DNA from 3 places in the Limosilactobacillus walteri genome. Region 3 is predicted to be linked to each of the others. Evidence: predicted binding sites of a transcription regulator. Region 3 holds the regulator's gene; each other region holds the start of a gene.
What was found. Region 3 encodes CtsR, which represses protease genes until heat stress. Its sites were predicted from a motif close to TTGGTCAAAAAAGGTCAAANA; they were not measured.

Region 1 (6,324 bases), on a different contig from region 3:
GGCATAACACGACTTTAGCGATTTTTATTGCGATTATCCTTTTACAAGATTTTATCCCTTTTTTTGGTAATATTCCGTTAGGGCCATTGAGCATAACCACGTTGCACGTAACCGTAATTATTGCCGCAATTGTCCTTGGTCCAATGGATGGGGCGATTATCGGCGGCGTTTGGGGAATTTTGACCTGGGTTCGTGCGTTTGTTGCTCCCAGTAGTCCGCTTGCGCCCTTAGTATTTGTTAACCCGCTCGTTTCTGTTTTTCCCCGGATTATGATTGGCTTTTTTGCCGGCTATACTTTTATATTACTGTATCGCTTATTTAAATCAAAGTACGGAGCAGCAATCGGGGCCGCGGTTATCGGAACTCTTACCAATACGGGACTCGTATTAAGCTTTATCTATCTATTTTACCGTACTCCTGCTGTTGCGCAAACATATGGGGTTAATGTTAATCATTTATTAATTGCCCTTGAAACAATCATGGCGACAAACGGGCTGGCGGAGTTAATTTTAGCAATCATAGTTGTACCGATGGTTGCTATCCCCGTTTTGGAAGTGCGTCGAAGATTAGAAGTGAATTAAAAAATAAGCTGGATTAAAGGCCTTATAATGGTCTCAATTCCAGCTTATTTTAGTTTATTGCTTATTTTTTAACGTTTGTTAGAACTTCTTGTGCTGCTTCAACAGTAATATTACCGTCATTATCAAGCTTTGCGGCTAACTTGTGAGCATCACTGTGGTCCAGAACATAATCGGCGATCCGGTCTTCAATTTGTTCCTGGATTACTCGCCGCAGTGGACGGGCTCCCATCTTAGGATCAAAGCCCATATCCACTAATTTCTCATCAACATCAGCAGGAACGTCAATGTGTAAGTTCTTATCTGCTAGCATGTTATTAACGTCGGAAATCATTAAATCAACGATCTTCATTAAGTCATCTTTAGATAAAGCGTTAAATTGTACAATATCATCAAAACGATTTAAGAATTCAGGCTTGAAGTAGTTCGTTAACTTGTCAATGATTGAGTGGGTACTACCATTAGATTCAGCCCCAAAACCAACGCTTGCTTCCGCGTCGCCAGTTCCAGCGTTAGAAGTCATGATAATAATGGTATCTTTGAAGCTGACAGTCCGGCCTTGTGAATCGGTCAAACGTCCGTCATCAAGGATTTGTAGGAACATGTGCATAACGTCAGGGTGAGCTTTTTCAACTTCATCAAGAAGAATTAAGCTGTAAGGATGGCGCCGTACTTGTTCAGTTAATTGCCCTGCTTCTTCATAGCCGACATAACCGGGAGCAGCCCCGATTAACTTTGAAGTAGAGGTCTTGTCCATGTATTCTGACATATCAAAGCGGATCATTGCATCCTTAGATCCAAATAATTGAAGGGCTAGTTGCTTAGCGGTTTCGGTCTTCCCAACTCCAGTAGGACCAACAAAGAGGAAACTACCGATTGGCCGACCGGACTTATTCAATCCAATCCGGTTCCGCCGAATTGCGCGGGCAACTTTATCCACTGCTTGTGATTGACCAATTACGTGTTCATCAAGCTTCTTGTCTAAGTCACGCAATTGATTTTCTTCTTGCTTTTGTAAGTCACCGACGGGAATGTTTGTCCGCTCTTCCACAATTCGTTGCATATCAGCGACCGTAACAGTTGCCGAGTCTTCGGTATGGTTTTCTTCTGCTTCTTTTTTAGCTTTTTCTAACTTAGCTACCTGGTCACGATAAAAGGCTGCTTTTTCGTAATCCTGATTATCGGCTGCTTGTTGCTTATGTGCTTCAGCAGTATGGATTTCATTTTCGATTGCGTTTGGATCCACGTTCTTTAAGGTTAAGTTCTTCTTAGAACCGGCTTCATCAAGAAGGTCGATGGCCTTATCAGGTAAGTATCGGTCTTGGATGTAGCGGTCAGAGAGTTTAGCAGCAGCCACAACTGCGTCATCAGTATACTTAACATGGTGGTAATCTTGATACCGGCTCTTGATACCATTAAGAATCCGAATAGTTTCTTCGACAGAAGGTTCATCAACCTCAACCGGTTGGAACCGCCGCGCAAGGGCAGCGTCCTTTTCAATCTTTCGGTATTCGTTAAGAGTGGTAGCGCCAACTAATTGGAAGTCACCACGGGCAAGGGCAGGCTTCAAAACATTACCAGCATCCATGCCGCCTTCTGCATTACCAGCACCCATGATTTCGTGGATTTCATCAATGAAGAGAATAATGTTCTTATTTTTATGAACTTCTTCCATTAATTGTTGCATCCGCTTTTCAAATTGTCCCCGAATTCCGGTGCCTTGAACAAGCGAAACGACATCAAGCCGGATAATCTCTTTATTAGCAAGCTTTTCTGGAACTTCCCCGCTAACGATTGCTTGTGCCAGCCCTTCAACCACGGCCGTTTTACCAACACCAGCTTCACCGATAAGAACCGGGTTATTCTTGGTTCGCCGGTTAAGAATCTCGATTACCCGTTTGATTTCATTGTCCCGACCAATGACAGGGTCAATCTTACCTTGACGGGCGAGGTCTGTTAGGTTGATTCCGTATTGACCAAGGATTCCTTTTCCGTTGCGTCCGCCCCCTTGGCGTTGTGCTTGACCGTTCATATTTTGGCCATTAGCACCAGCAGCTTGACTTTGCATATTGTTCATTGCATTCATGAAGTCTTCGAGGCTTCCAAAACCGAAATTATTCATTCCGTTACCTCCATTCATCATTTCTGTTTGTAGATTTTGTAGTTTTTGATAACAATTTTGGCAGAGGTCTATTTGCATCCGTTGACCATTAAAATTCATTTGTAAATGAATCGTGGCTGGATTTTGATGGCAGTATTGACATAGCATCTGAAATCTAAATACCTCCTAAATAATGTTCTGCAAGCTTGGGTCTTTGTTTGACCTTTCTTGACCATTGATTAATATTATACTTACTTTTTATCGCAAAGCAAGCTAAAAAACTTAAATATTTTCTAAAAGAGAAAAGCAGTTTCATGGCAAAATAAATAGGTTCAAAAGACCACACTATGATTTTAGCACTCTTTGACAACGAATGCTAAAACAGGTGCTTTATGGTATTTATTGTGTATAATAGGTAAGCAGAGAATTTATATTGAGGTGATTGGATGGCTGAAGAAGATTTTGAACAATTGCTGGATGATTTACGGACAGAGAAGATTGATCATTTTGAGATTACTCCCGAAAACTTTCAAATATTTCAACCAATTTTCCATGCATATGCATATCGTTCGCAAATTGAAGGAAAAGCGCAACGGGGCGGAAAAATCATATACCAATTAAAACAGCGATAAATCGCGAGATGTAAGCTTGTATTTAACGCTTACAATTGCTAAAATGTAAATATCGAGGTGTATCAGTGGTCAAGCTGCTGATAATAAATTAATTAAATCTGCTCGAAGGAGACTGATTAATATGGAAAAACGTGAATTTACAATTACTTCAGAAACTGGTATCCATGCTCGTCCAGCTACTATTTTGGTACAAGCTGCTTCTAAGTTTGCATCTGATGTTACCCTTTCATATGAAGGTAAGAGTGTAAACTTAAAGTCAATCATGGGTGTAATGTCACTTGGTGTTGGTCAAAACGCTAAGGTTACTATTACTGCCAATGGTGATGACGAAAAAGAAGCATTGGACACCGTTGCTGAAACCATGAAAAAGGAAGGATTGACTGACTAATGTCTTTACTGCTAAATGGGTTGGCAGCTAGTAGTGGGATTACCATTGCTCCTGCCCACCTGTTAGTGGAGTCAGATCTATCTATAAAAAAACAGCATACAGCTGATGAGAATCATGAGGTCGCCCGGCTTCATGATTCTTTTACGTTGAGTAAGGCTGAGCTTCAACAGTTATACCAACATGCTCATGAAACGCTTGGTCAGCGGGCAGCCGCTATCATTGACACCCAGATTGCAATTTTAGATGATCCGACTTTACAAACTAAGATTATTGACCGAATCAATAACCACCATGATACTGCTGAATGGGCAGTAAAAAAGGTGGAGGATTATTATTTAAATATTTTTGAGCGCATGAATGATAATGACTACTTGCATTCACGGGCAACTGCCTTGCGGGATGTAACTAAACGGGTATTAAGTCATTTACTAAATGTCCCGTTGCCGGATCCAGCATTGTTGGATCATCGCGCGGTTTTCGTTGCCAAAAATATTACACCGACAGATACTGCGCAATTCGATCGGCGATATGTAGCAGGGATCGTAACGGCCAATGGTGGTCGGACCTCTCATTTTACAATTATGAGCAAGACGCTTTCTTTACCGGCAGTTGTCGGGGTTAAGGATGCAACAGCTTTAATTCATGATGGAGACACACTAATTGTTGACGGAATTCATGGTAAAGTAATTGTTAATCCTAGTAATGAAGAGATTGAACATTATCGCTTATTGGCTGGCGAATTTGCTCAAGAACAGCAAAAATGGGGAGCGCTCAAGGATAAGCAGACAGTTAGCGCTGACGGACGACGCTTTGAAGTGGCTGCTAACGTAGGTACTTTTGCCGATATTATCGATGCCCAAGAAGATGGTGCCGAGGGAATTGGCTTGTTACGGACCGAATTCCTTTATATGAACCGAGATGAACTGCCAAGCGAGGAACAACAGTTTTTAGCTTATAAAAAATTTGTATCAGCGATGAACCAGCAACAAGTTGTTGTTAGGACGTTAGATATTGGTGGCGATAAACAATTGGGGATGGTAAAGCTTCCGCATGAAGACAATCCATATCTTGGCTTTCGCGCAATTAGAATTGGCTTAGCCCGGCCAGAGATTCTTCGCCCACAGATAAGAGCCTTATTGCGATCATCAGCATATGGACGTCTTGCCATTATGTTTCCAATGATTGCGACAATTGAAGAATTTCAGCAGGCACGCTCGATTTTGGATGACGAAAAAGAAAAATTAGAAAAAGCTGGCTATCAAGTCGCTAAAAATATTGAAGTAGGTATGATGTTAGAAATTCCGGCGGTGGCAGTGATGGCCGATCATTTTGCAAAATACGTTGACTTTTTTAGTATTGGCAGTAATGATCTAATCCAATATTTATTAGCGGTTGATCGGGGGAACCAGCAAGTTGCGTACCTCTATCAAGAACTTCATCCTGCTGTTTTGCGGATGGTTAAACGAGTAATTGAAGCAGCCCATGCAGAAGGAAAATGGGTTGGCATGTGTGGTGAGATGGCTAGCAACTCACTTGCGGTTCCATTATTAATGGCGATGGGGCTTGATGAATTTTCAATGAGCAGTAGTCAGATTCTCCGTGTGCGCTCACTAATCAATCAGTTAAGTACACGTAAACTTCAACCATTAGTTCACCGGGCAATAAATGCCGAAACAGCAGCTGAAGTACAAAAACTTGTTAAAAAGTATGTGCCAGAATTAAAAATTTAATATTAATCAGATAGGGACTGGAGAGCATTGCGCAGTCCCTATTAGTATTATTAAGTAAAAGATTTTGTAAAGAATTCTTAATCATTACAAGTGAATCTTGTTAGTATTAGTAGTTGAGACTACAATAAATAAAATACAGTTTTGCGGTTCAGTGAATGCTTTAGTATAATAGCAATTATTATTAAAAATTTTTGTAACGAGATAAAGGAGCAGTTAGGTTGAATATTGGGATTTTTACAGATACATATTTCCCGCAGGTTAGTGGCGTGGCAACATCTATTAAGACGCTTCGTGATGAACTGATTGCGCAGGGACACCATGTATATATCTTTACGACAACTGATCCTAAAGCAAAGCATGATGACGTTGAAAATGGAATTTATCGCTTTACGAGTATTCCATTTGTTTCTTTTTCTGATCGGCGGATTGCGGTTCGCGGGGTCTTTCGGGCAATTAAATTAGCTAAAAAGTTTCAACTAGATATTGTCCATAATCAAACAGAATTTGCCCTGGGAGTAATGGGTAAGACGGTAGCACGGCACCTTAATATTCCATGTTTGCATACTTATCACACAATGTATCAGGATTACCTGCACTATATTGCCAATGGTCATATTTTAAAACCGCATGATGTTGCGCGACTAGCACATCTCTACTTAAAAAACATGGCGGGGGTAATTGCTCCTAGTAATCGTGTTTTAGCTACCTTAGAGAGTTACCATGTTGAATCCCCAATCCGCGTTATTCCAACGGGGATCAATCTGCGGGTATACAATAAGCGGGACTCAAAAACAGAAATTAATAACCTACGAGCACGGTTAGGCTATAGTGAAAATACCCCTGTATTATTGTCATTAAGCCGCTTGGCATATGAGAAAAATATCCATACATTAAT
Region 2 (6,324 bases), on a different contig from region 3:
AACCAACAGCAAACTTTGGTACAGCTTCATTAACCATTAGTCCGACTAATGTTAATGGTGCATAAATCAGGGTCCCCATAATAAATAATACTGTTACAATCAATGCATGATTTGTGCTGAAAAAGTACGTGGTTAAACATACAAATAAGCCGATTACACATATAATACATACAATTGCACGCCGACCTTTTAGGGCATCAGAAATTGCTCCCATAATAATTACACCAGGAACTGCAGCTAATTCAAAAATTCCGACAAGCCATTTAGCAAAGTTGGTTGTAAAACCCTTTGATTCAACTAAGTAGCTTGGAATCCAGCTCATAATTCCGTAACGCACTAGGTATAAGGACATGGATGTTAATGTAATCGCCCACACTACCTTATTTGTTAAGATATATTTAACAAAGATTTGCGGAAGGGTTAAGCTCGTTTCTTCTGAAGCAGATTCATCACCATTTTCAAGCACAACTTCATCACCAGTGTATTCAGAGATACTAGGCAGACCAACACTTACCGGACGATCAGCACCAACCAGTAAAACAAATGCTGCAATAACTAAGGAAACGACCGAGGAAGTATAAAAGACTGCTGGAATTGATCCTGCAAACATAAACGTTGCTAATTGAACGACTGCAACACAGACAAACGCACCAGCATTATGGGCTGATGACCAGATTGAGTATATCGCTCCACGGTGTTTCTTTCCCCACCATAATTGAACTGAACGTTGACAAGCAGCTGCCCCCATTCCTTGAGCAATTGACATAACCAACATTAAAATCATCATTACGTAAAGGTTACGAGTTGCCCCTAATCCAAAGTTCAAAAGAGCAGAAACGATTAATCCGGTTGCCAAGTAGTGATTGGTATTACTCTTATCACTCAAAGCTCCCATAAATAGTTTAGAAATTCCATAACCAATTCCAAAACACGAAAGAACCATTCCAACATCTGCAGTGGTAAAACCATACTGCTTCATGATTTCATTTTGTTCGGTTGTAAAAATTAAACGAATAACATAATAGCCAATATAACCGATACAAATTGCTAACAAAACCCCAAACTGGTGCCAACGATATGAGCTAGCCACCTTATCACTCGGCACTTTTTTCGCTGCTACAGGTGCAGGTTTTAAAAACGAGAACATATTTCTCACCTCTTTGATTATTGATATCGCTTTCAAAAGCGCTTTAATATTTTATCATAACTTATAATGGATTAATATTCTTTTTTGCATTAAATTGTTTTATATAGAAAAAGGGACTAAGATAACTAAATTATCCTAGTCCCACTAAAGTTTTATTACTTTTCATCAGCTGGCTTTTCCTTAGCCCACTTACGAATAGCTTCAATCTTCTTTTCTTTTAATGCTCGCTTATACTTAGAAGCGATTGGGCGACGGCCTTGTACGCCGTATGGGTGTGCTTTACGCATGTGACTATGCCTCCTTTAATATTAAACGTAAATTAATTAACGTTCCAATTATACCGGGCATTGTTTTAAAAAGCAAGTCTACCTATTAGCAAATCAAATTATATGAATGTTGTTGTAGTACCGGCGCTTTACTTTTTAAAAATCTTAAGCAATTTGCTAAACGATTATCTTTACCAGCCTATCTACTATCTCAGCAATATATCTATACCAATTTTAATATTACAGCGATAATCATTATCACTAAAAGCTTTCAATTTCAGACCAATTGTAGTATGATACAGAATATAAACCAAAGCTAGAAAAATAAAGCATAATTTTATGGAGGAAAACATCATGAAAACAAATTCATTAAATGTATTTAACGTTACTAATAATTGGGCAGAATTAGATAAGGAATGTGCGGCAACCGAATTAGCATTAGTGAGTGCAAGTCTTAATCAAAAATAACCTGATAAGCTATAGAGCCTAGTGAAAAACTAAAAATTTTCATCAGGCTTTTTTTATTGTAAAACCTAATAAATGGCAGATAGTTCACCATGTTCTAACGTCATGCCAGCATAACCAACCATGCTGCTAAAAAAGTTATTTAGATTTTAATTTTAAATTTTCGGTTAAAACATTTGACCTTTTTTGACCAATCGAGTATAGTATTATTATCCGTTAGCATAGAAGTCTAACGAGTGCTAATTTATACAAGGAGGCCACACTATGAACTTAGTTCCTACTGTCATTGAGCAATCATCTCGTGGTGAACGCGCCTATGACATTTATTCACGGCTTCTGAAGGATCGGATTATCATGCTTTCCGGTCCAATTGAAGACGAAATGGCAAACTCAATTGTTGCGCAACTTCTATTCTTAGACGCGCAAGATTCAACTAAAGATATTTACTTATACATTAACTCACCTGGTGGGGTTGTTACCTCTGGAATGGCAATCTACGATACAATGAACTTCATTAAAGCAGATGTTCAAACGATTGTTATCGGGATGGCTGCTTCAATGGCTAGTGTATTAGTATCTTCTGGTGCAAAAGGTAAGCGTTTTGGTTTACCTCACTCTCAAGTGCTAATTCACCAACCATCTGGTGGTGCTCAAGGTCAACAAACTGAAATTGAAATCGCTGCTACCGAAATTCTGAAGACCCGTAAGATGTTAAATGGCATCTTAGCTAAGAATTCTGGACAGCCAATCGAAAAGATTCAAGCTGATACTGAACGTGACCATTACTTAACTGCGCAAGAAGCTGTTGACTATGGCTTACTTGATGGAGTGATGGAAAATAATTCAAAATTAAAGTAATTAATTAGTTTGGATTTTCACAATATTCAGTAATTAATAATAAAGAAGACAAGCGATAGTGCTTTTAGCTCTGCGCTTGTCTTCTTTTTTAATTTGTTTGTGATGCACGTAATTCATCAGCATATGCGTTTAATTTGCGCAAACGATGATTTACACCCGATTTAGAAATTGGTCCTCCTGGCACCAATTCCCCCAGCTCTTTTAAGCTGACCTCTTGATGAGCTAACCGTGTTTCCGCAATTTCCCGCAATTTATCTGGTAAACTACTTAAACCGACCCGTGAATCAATCAGTTCAATATTTTCAATCTGTCGTGTTGAAGCGTTAGCAATCTTATTTAAATTAGCATTTTCACAATTTACCAATCGATTAACCGAATTGCGCATGTCACGAACTATTCTAACGTTTTCAAATTGAAGCATTGAATTAGTAGCCCCGATTAATGACATAAAGTTAGCAATTTTTTCTGCTTCTTTAAGATAAACAATAAAACCACTCCGTCGTGCTGTAGTTTGCGCGTTTAGGCCAAATTTATTCATCATCTGAGCAATCATCTCATTATGCTCTTCATATAGTGAATAAATCTCTAAATGGTAACGAGAGGTTTCCGGATTATTTACAGAGCCACCAGCAAGGAATGCCCCTCGGAGATAAGAACGAACCATCCATTCATCTTTTAATAATTCAACCGGAACCTGTTCCTTAATTTGGTAATTTTGCAAGATTCCTAAATTATCTAATACACGTTGGGCATGGTAACGCAAGCGAACAATATACTGGTTATTCTTTTTCAACTTCATTTTTCGCCGTACGACAATTTCACTTTCGACTTCATAAAATTGTTTTAGTAGTGAATATATCCGTCGTGCAATCGCTGGATTTTCTGTTTGAACGTTTAAAATCAACTGGTGGTCGGCAATTCCGATGGACCCATTCATACGGATCAACGCCATTAATTCGGCCTTCGCATTATCTCGATGAACCTTAATCCCCGTTAATTCTTTTTTCACTTCACTTGCATATGACATCTACTACCCACCTCCTTATTCATGGACTTGGTGAAGCCGATTCATTAACTCAGCGACTACTTTATCTCGATCATGGAAAGCCCCATTATCTTTTAAGCGCAAAAAGTTAGAGCTGATTACTCGGCATCCCTGCTCGCGTAATCCTTGAAAATCGTGTTTAACGGGTTGAGAAATCTCATTCCATTCTTGAAAATCAAGATAATTTGCCGGAACAGGCTGGATATTTACTAATACAGTGTCGACAAAGTTCTTACCAAGGTGTCGATTAAGCACCCGAACATGGTCAGCATCAGTAAAGTTATCCGTCTCACCTTTTTGCGTCATAATATTACAAATATAAATTACTTCAGCTTTACTTTCGCAAACTGCTCGTCCAACTTCAGAAATCATTAAGTTTGGCAAAATGCTTGTAAATAAGCTACCAGGACCAATAACAATCTGATCTGCTTCTTTAATCGCCGTTAAAACCTCTGAGACAGGATGGGCTTGGTGACCATCGTTGTCGGAAGAAGGAGTTACCCATACCCGTTTAATTTGCTTATGTGCGGCTGTAATTTCTGATTCCCCGCTCAACTTAGTGCCATCCGTAAATTCTGCATTTAAAGTTAAGGGCTCATTAGCCACCGGATAAATATGACCCTTTATTTTCATCATTAGTGACAATTCTTGAACAGCTGTAAAAATTCCCCCTTTCATTTCTGATAAAGCAGAAATGATGAGGTTGCCAATTGCATGTCCTGCAAAAAATTGATCACTACTCTTAAAACGATACTGAAAAATATTTAGTTCAAGATCAGGTAATTCTGACAACGCCACTAACACATTGCGAATATCACCAGGTGGAACAACGTTAATATAATTACGTAAAATTCCTGATGAGCCCCCATCATCTGCCACAGTTACAACAGCAGTAACATCAGCATCTTGATCACGTAATCCGCGGAGCACGACTGGCAGTCCAGTTCCTCCACCGATCACAACAATCTTTGGTTTATGCAACATAATTAAAACTCCTCTTTATTTTGCCTTATCAATATCACGATGATATGTATTTATTTTGTACCCATCAGACGCTAAATCTGCTGATATCTTATTAGCAATCGTCACTGACCGATGTTGCCCACCCGTGCAGCCAATAGCAACTGTCAAACTACTCTTTCCTTCGCGAATATAACCTGGAAGAGTTATTTGCAGAAGCGACTGCAAATGTTGGTAAAATTCTTGGGCAAGCGGACTTTTCATTACATATTCTTGAACCGCTTTATCATTTCCTGTCTGATGTTTTAATTCTGGAATATAAAATGGGTTAGGAAGAAAACGTACATCCATTACAATGTCAGCATCTAGTGGTAACCCATATTTAAAGCCAAATGACATTACTTCAACATAGAAATCATTACCTTCCCCATGACCAAAAAGCTTATTAATTCGCAATTTAAGGTTGCGTGGTGTTATGTTGGTGGTATCAATAGCAACATCAGCCTGACTCTTAAGGTCCGCCGAAAGCTTTCGTTCTAATTCCACACCATCGAGAATTCGACCATGCGGAGAAAGCGGATGTGCACGCCGCGTTTCTTTATACCGTGAAATTAACGTAACGTCATTAGCGTCAAGAAATAGCAACTTAACATCAAGGTCTGTCCGTTCTTTCAGCCTTTCCAAATTTGGCAAAACCTCGTCATAAAATCCCCGTGAACGAGTATCCATCACCATCGCTATCTTATTAAATTCACCAGAATCTTTAACTACATCCACAAATTTCCCAGCGAGACTCGGAAGCATATTATCAATTACGAAATAACCTAAATCTTCTAGACTGTGGACGGCAACAGTTTTACCAGCCCCACTCATCCCCGTGATTATTACTACTTTTAATTTATTATCCGCCATCATTAGTTCCCTTCTTCCTTACAGCTACCCACCTATTTTACCATATCAAGCCGGGCGTGTCTTAATTGAATCTCAAAAAGAAATGGCGCGTGACAGAAGTTATTCATGACTTCAGCTTCACGACCCCACAAACATACAAAGGACTCTAGCATTCAGTTTTGCCGAATACTAGAGTCCTTTGTATACTGCGCTGTAGCATTTGCAATTATATCGATGCCTTATGTCACAGCCTTATTCACCATTAATAGTTATTAGTTACCATTTCATTCGACGCTGATCCATTCGTTTAACAATGTAAAGAATTGGTAAACCAACAATCACAATTCCTACAAAGAGAAGAACACCAGCCGGGTCATTCAATACCTCACTTACCAGTACAAAAATTCCGCCGGCAATTGCAACAATGGGAACAAGCGGATATAGTGGCGTACTAAATGGACGAGGTCCCTTATTTTTACGCCGCAAGATGAAAATCCCAAAGAAGGCTAACAAGTAGAAACAATACACTGTAAACACGCACAAGTCTGACAAGTGATCTGGATCAAAGAAACACATCATCACCGTCGCTAGCACGATAATAAAAATCGTAGCAACAACTGGCGATTTTCCTTTAGGCGTAATATAAGCAAGATACCGTGAGAACGGTAGGTCACGACGGCGGGCCATTGCGT
Region 3 (6,324 bases):
ATAGGCTTTTTGCATAATTAATTTTTAACAGTGTTGCTTAAATGAAGCTATCTTTGAAAAATACATCGATTAAATCAAATGGTATTTTTTCGATCTTATCGTACAAGTCAATATGTTCACAGTCTTCAACCACTAACTTTTGTTTTGGTTGATTTGCAAGATAGTAAGCCCGTTCAGAGTATGGTCGTGAATGAGCCTTGTCGCCGTAAACAAATAAGATTGGTCGTGGAGAAATTTCTTTAATATAATCTAAGGCTGAAAATTCTAACATCGCGAGGTTAGATGTAGTTGTTGCAGAGCCACGGCCATTGGGGTGGAAGCCACGTTTAAGAGCATAGAAGCGTAGCCACTCATTTGTTAACGCATCTTGGTTAGGTAAATCATTAAGGTCATCAAATGGTGTTTCAGGGAAATTCGGATGGTATTCAGGCTGTCCATTTTCAAAATCAATCCACCGTTGCTTTGATAATTGATCTTTTAATTGGAAAAGTTGTTCTGGTGCAAGGTTTGCCATTTCTCGAATATCAGTCATATCGTACATTGACACAGTTGCAATTGCTTTAATTCTAGTATCAACTGCTGTGGCGCTAAGGCCAAAACCAGCTCCCCCGCTGATGCCGATTACCCCGATTTGATCGCGATTAACATGAGCTGCTTTTGTGCCAAGATAGTCAACCGCCGCACTGAAAGACTCAGCATAAAGGTCAGGCGAAGCAACATGCCGCGGTTCACCTGCAGATTCGCCCATATAGACTTGATCAAATGTTAATGTAACATATCCTAATTGGGCGAATTGATTTGCGTAGACAGAAGCAGATTGTTCTTTTGTACTTCCGTAAGGGGCGCCAACAATTAGTGCTGGAAGAAGCTGGTCATCTTTTAAATTTTTTGGTGTATAAATGTCAGCAGCGATTGCTATCCCGTAGCGATTATTATAGCGAACGTGCTGGCGTTCGACGTTTTCATCTAGCTTGGTGATATATCCATAAGCCATTAATATCACTCCTTTGAATGGTTAGTTAAATTATAACATTCATCTCGCGGTGGAAGCGGAAAGTTTAATGAGTAAATTTTTAGTTAGAAAAAGGAAGTGATTTACTGTACAAAAGTATTTTAATTGGTTTGTCGTTATAACTTACTGGTAAGATTACGATTTGATGTTGAAATAAGACTAATGGTATTGAATTATATTTATTAAATGTGCAAAATTTCACTTTAAATTTGTGTAGTAGTTTGGTACTATAAGCATTGTAAAAAGTAATTTGTTTATTAAAGGAGATCTTACCTTATGAAGGCTGCTGTAATTAATGATCCAGTAGATGGATACGTTACTGTTAAAGATGTTCAACTTCGGGATTTAAAGCCAGGTGAAGCATTAGTTGACATGGAATATTGTGGTTTATGTCACACTGATCTGCACTGTGCTGCTGGTGACTTTGGCAAAAAGCCAGGTCGAATTATTGGTCACGAAGGTGTTGGCCGTGTATCAAAGGTTGCCCCAGGTGTTACTTCCTTGAAGGTTGGCGATCGTGTATCAATCGCATGGTTCTTTAAGGGCTGTGGACACTGTGAATATTGTTTGACAGGTCGTGAAACACTTTGTCGGAACGTTCTTAATGCTGGTTACACTGCTGATGGTGCCATGGCTGAACAATGTATCGTTCCGGCTGATTACGCTGTTAAGGTTCCAGAAGGCCTTGATCCAGTTGAAGCTACTTCATTAACTTGTGCTGGGGTTACGATGTACAAGGCATTGAAGGTTGCTGATATCAAGCCTGGTCAATGGGTATCAATTGTTGGTGCTGGTGGTTTAGGTAACTTGGGTATTCAATTTGCCCACAACGTATTTGGTGCCCATGTTATTGCCGTTGACGGTAACCCTGACAAGCTTCAAGCTGCTAAGGAAAACGGTGCTGAAATTTTGATTAACCGTCATGATGGTGACGTTGATCAACAAATTCAAGAAAAAGTTGGCGGTGTTCACGCAGCTGTTGTTACTGCTGTTACTACTGCTGCCTTTGATCAAGCAGTTGATTCTCTTCGTCCAGATGGGAAGCTTGTTGCAGTTGCTCTTCCACAAGGTGACATGAAGTTAAACATTGCTAAGACAGTTCTTGATGGTATTATCGTAGCAGGTTCATTAGTTGGTACTCGTCAAGACTTAGCTGAATGTTTCCAATTTGGTGCAGAAGGTAAGGTTCACCCAATCGTTCATACTCGTAAGTTAAGTGAAATCAATGATATGATTCAAGAACTTAAGGATAATAAGGTTGTTGGTCGTAATGTTGTTGATTTTGTTCACAATGATAACGATTAATAAAAATAATTCATATTAATTCTCCAATGAAGCTAGGAAAAGCAAAAATTTTCCTAGCTTCATTATTTTTAATTGGTAATCTTGAAAGTAGGCGATGAATAGAAAAATGTGGTAAAATAATGGTCAAGATTAGTCAAAAAGCCGAGGTGATATAATGGAGAATAAGAGTATTTCAGATATTATCGAAGCATATTTAAAAGAGATTCTTGGTGACTCAGCACATATTGAGATTCGCCGTTCTGAGATAGCAAATCACTTTGATGTTGTACCTTCTCAGATTAATTATGTAATTAAGACTAGATTTACCATTCAAAATGGTTACTTGGTAAAAAGCAAACGTGGTGGTGGTGGCTATATTAGAATCGAACGTGTTAATTTACTTGATGATGTAAGTGTGCTAAACTCACTTATCCAAGCAATTGGCGACTCAGTTCGTGAACGAGATGCATTTGATATCGTTCGGACTTTATATGAAGAAAAAGTAATTACCAGACGTGAAGGTGATTTAATGTTAGTTGCACTTTCCAAGCAAACTTTAGCACTTGATGATAATGCAATTGAAGATCGGCTTCGTGCTCGTATATTAATATCATTTTTGAATCGCTTGCGTTATGAGAGTTAGAAGGGGGAATGTACATGGATAATATGTTCACACCAAGTGCAAAGCACGTTTTAGCAATTGCACAAGAACAAGCAAAGTATTTTAAGCATCAAGCTGTAGGAACAGAACACCTTTTACTTGCTCTTTCAATGGATAAAGATGGGATTGCAAATAAAATTTTTGAACAATTTTCAGTGACAAGCGATGATATTCGTGAAGAAATTGAACGGCTGATTGGGTACGGTACAATGGAAAACTTAGGTGTATCTGATTATTTACCATACTCACCTAAAGCTAAACAAGTCTTATCATTAGCTGGTCGGGAAGCGCAGCAAATGCATGCGTTAAAAATTGGGACCGAGCATTTATTGTTAGCATTAATTGCTGACGAAAGCGTGCTATCTTCGCGCATTCTATATAGCTTGGATATCGTTCCTCGTCAAATGAGAAAGGTTATTTTGCGGCGATTAGGGGTAGCTGATAACCAGCAGCGTTCTAATAATCGTCAACAAAACCGTCATAATTCCAAGACAGGGACACCGACATTAGATAAGCTTGCTCGTGACATGACCGAGCTTGCCCGTAATGGCCGGTTAGATCCGGTTATTGGACGAGACAAAGAAGTTAAACGTGTTGAACAAATCCTTAGTCGCCGAACAAAAAATAATCCTGTTTTAATTGGTGAACCAGGAGTAGGTAAAACGGCAATTGCAGAAGGGTTAGCTCAACGGATGGTGGAAGGAAAAGTTCCAGCAGAGTTAGCTAATAAACGGTTGATGATGCTTGATATGGGTTCATTAGTAGCTGGGACCAAATATCGTGGAGAGTTTGAAGATCGTCTTAAGAAAGTTATTGATGAAATTCAAACAGATGGTCATGTTATCTTATTTATTGACGAGCTTCACACGTTAATTGGTGCTGGTGGTGCAGAAGGAGCAATTGATGCGTCCAATATCTTAAAGCCGGCACTGGCCCGTGGTGAATTGCAAACGATTGGGGCGACTACCCTTGATGAATATCAAAAGTATATCGAATCTGATGCGGCTCTTGAGCGACGGTTTGCAACTGTTCAAGTTGATGAACCGACAACTGATCAAACACTGCAAATCTTGCGTGGATTACGACCAAAATATGAAGAACATCACCATGCTAAGATTACTGACGAGGCTCTAGAACAAGCAGTTAAATTATCGGATCGTTATATTGCCGATCGGTTCTTGCCAGACAAAGCAATTGATCTTATTGACGAATCAGCAGCAATGGTGCGGATTGATGCAGAAGATAAGAAAAATCGGCAGCCATCATTAGCACATCAATTAGAAGAGCTGCGTGAACAAAAAGAAGAGGCGATCGATAATCAGGATTTTGATAGGGCAGCAACTTTACGCCAACAAGAATTAGTAGTAAAAGATAAACTTGAGCGTAAAGAGCAACGTGATCAAAAAAAGGATTCTCATGATTATAAGCTTCAAGTTAGCGGGGAAAATATCGCCCAAGTTGTTGCTGAATGGACTGGTGTTCCGTTGACACAATTAAAAAAGAGTGAAAGCGAGCGGTTAGTAAACCTTGAAAGAGTCCTTCACCAACGGGTAATTGGCCAGGATGAAGCAGTTTCGGTGGTAGCAAAGGCAATTCGTCGTGCAAGAAGCGGGTTAAAGGATCCGCGACGGCCAATTGGATCATTTATGTTTTTAGGTCCTACTGGAGTCGGTAAAACCGAACTAGCAAAGGCATTAGCTGCAGCTATCTTTGGATCAGAAGATAATATGATTCGGATTGATATGTCTGAATATATGGAAAAGTATAGTACAAGTCGGTTAATTGGTGCTGCTCCTGGATATGTGGGTTATGATGAAGGAGGGCAGTTGACTGAAAAAGTTCGGCAACATCCATATTCTGTAGTATTATTAGATGAAGCGGAGAAAGCTCATCCGGATGTCTTTAATCTCTTGTTACAAGTATTAGACGATGGCTATTTAACGGATGCTAAAGGCCGTAAAGTCGACTTTAGAAACACGATTATTATTATGACTTCTAACCTTGGTGCGACCCAGCTCCAAGACGAAAAAGAAGTTGGATTTGGCGCAAAAGATATGTCTCAAGATTATTCTGCGATGGTAGGAGCGATTAAACAACAAATGAAGCTTTATTTCCGTCCAGAATTTTTGAATCGGATTGACGAGACTATTATTTTCCACTCCCTACAAAAGAAGGAACTTCACCAAATAGTCAAATTAATGGTTGCTGACCTCAGTAAGCGGATAAGTGAACAAGGTATCAACCTAAAAGTTACGCCAGCAGCAATTGATTTAATTGCTAAGTTAGGTTATGATCCTGCTTATGGTGCAAGACCATTACGGCGTGCTCTTCAAGATCATGTTGAAGACGACTTGAGTACAGGTCTCCTTGATGGTGAGATAAATGTTGGTGATGATGTAACGGTAGGTGCTCATCACGGCAAAATTACTTTTAAGGTAAAAAAAGCTGATGCAGATAAAGCAGTTGAACTAAATTTGAATAAATAATCATAAAGCAGTAGTTACTCGTTTTATATAGGGTGATTACTGCTTTATTGTATGGATACGGTAAGTAAAACATGAATTAGTCTATGATGGGATGTGTTGTTTTTTTAAAATGAAATAAACATTTTTACAAAACTTGTTCTCTACTGATAACGTGAAAATTATATTGGGAAATATTCGTTTATCACATTTTGCGATTATTTTTCCAAAAGAGTTGTCAAAAGATAAGCTATAGTTTTATAATGTGTTTATCAGATAATTAATAACAAAAAATAGGGGATGAACATTAAATGAAGCGTGCGGAACAATTAGAAAAAACAAGACAAGCAATTTTAAAAACCGCAACAAAATTATTTTTACAAAAAGGCTTTGGTGAAACTTCAACTCGTGATATTGCAAAACAAATTGGAATAACCCAGCCAGCCTTGTACCACCACTTCAGCGACAAGGAAGTTCTGTACCTTGATGTTATGACTAACTTATGTGGCAAAGTGCGTCAAGATATCAATAAGGTAATGAGAAAACATGACTTGACACCTAACGAACAATTATGGCAAATTACAAAAGCATTGAAAAAACATCATCCGTTGAGTATTTATGATCAATATAACCAGGCGATGCGGTTACTATCAAAAAGTGCCCAACAGAAGCTTAATATGATTTTTACGATGGATTATTTAGAACCGATTGCAGCCTTTTTCCGTCAACCGGAAGTTGAGCTACGTCCGGATATTCTTCCTAAAGAAGCTGCCGAATTATTTATTGCTGGTTTAACACCAATTTTTGGTACTTCCCAATTAATTGGGGGGCATTCAATTACCCCAGAACAGCGTGACCAATTAATCCTAGACTGCATTATTAATGGTTTGTCAAATTGGGGCGGA

Region 1: the regulator CtsR is predicted to act here: its motif matches at 2,895-2,915, upstream of DTK66_RS09685 (ATP-dependent Clp protease ATP-binding subunit).
Region 2: the regulator CtsR is predicted to act here: its motif matches at 2,052-2,072, upstream of clpP (ATP-dependent Clp endopeptidase proteolytic subunit ClpP).

Annotation. Positions count from the first base shown of each region.
Region 1 is NZ_QORN01000045.1:3,189-9,512, reverse strand. It holds gene DTK66_RS09690 (ECF transporter S component) at 1-581, shown strand, start outside; gene DTK66_RS09685 (ATP-dependent Clp protease ATP-binding subunit) at 643-2,847, opposite strand; gene ykzS (protein YkzS) at 3,126-3,311, shown strand; gene DTK66_RS09675 (phosphocarrier protein HPr) at 3,433-3,699, shown strand; gene ptsP (phosphoenolpyruvate--protein phosphotransferase) at 3,699-5,429, shown strand; gene DTK66_RS09665 (glycosyltransferase family 4 protein) at 5,648-6,324, shown strand, end outside.
Region 2 is NZ_QORN01000029.1:71,453-77,776, reverse strand. It holds gene DTK66_RS07625 (MFS transporter) at 1-1,147, opposite strand, end outside; gene DTK66_RS11130 (hypothetical protein) at 1,303-1,434, opposite strand; gene clpP (ATP-dependent Clp endopeptidase proteolytic subunit ClpP) at 2,143-2,736, shown strand; gene whiA (DNA-binding protein WhiA) at 2,825-3,763, opposite strand; gene DTK66_RS07610 (gluconeogenesis factor YvcK family protein) at 3,779-4,765, opposite strand; gene rapZ (RNase adapter RapZ) at 4,781-5,653, opposite strand; gene DTK66_RS07600 (APC family permease) at 5,909-6,324, opposite strand, start outside.
Region 3 is NZ_QORN01000006.1:60,633-66,956, reverse strand. It holds gene DTK66_RS02180 (alpha/beta hydrolase) at 38-994, opposite strand; gene adhP (alcohol dehydrogenase AdhP) at 1,289-2,317, shown strand; gene DTK66_RS02170 (CtsR family transcriptional regulator) at 2,472-2,939, shown strand; gene DTK66_RS02165 (ATP-dependent Clp protease ATP-binding subunit) at 2,954-5,443, shown strand; gene DTK66_RS02160 (TetR/AcrR family transcriptional regulator) at 5,731-6,324, shown strand, end outside.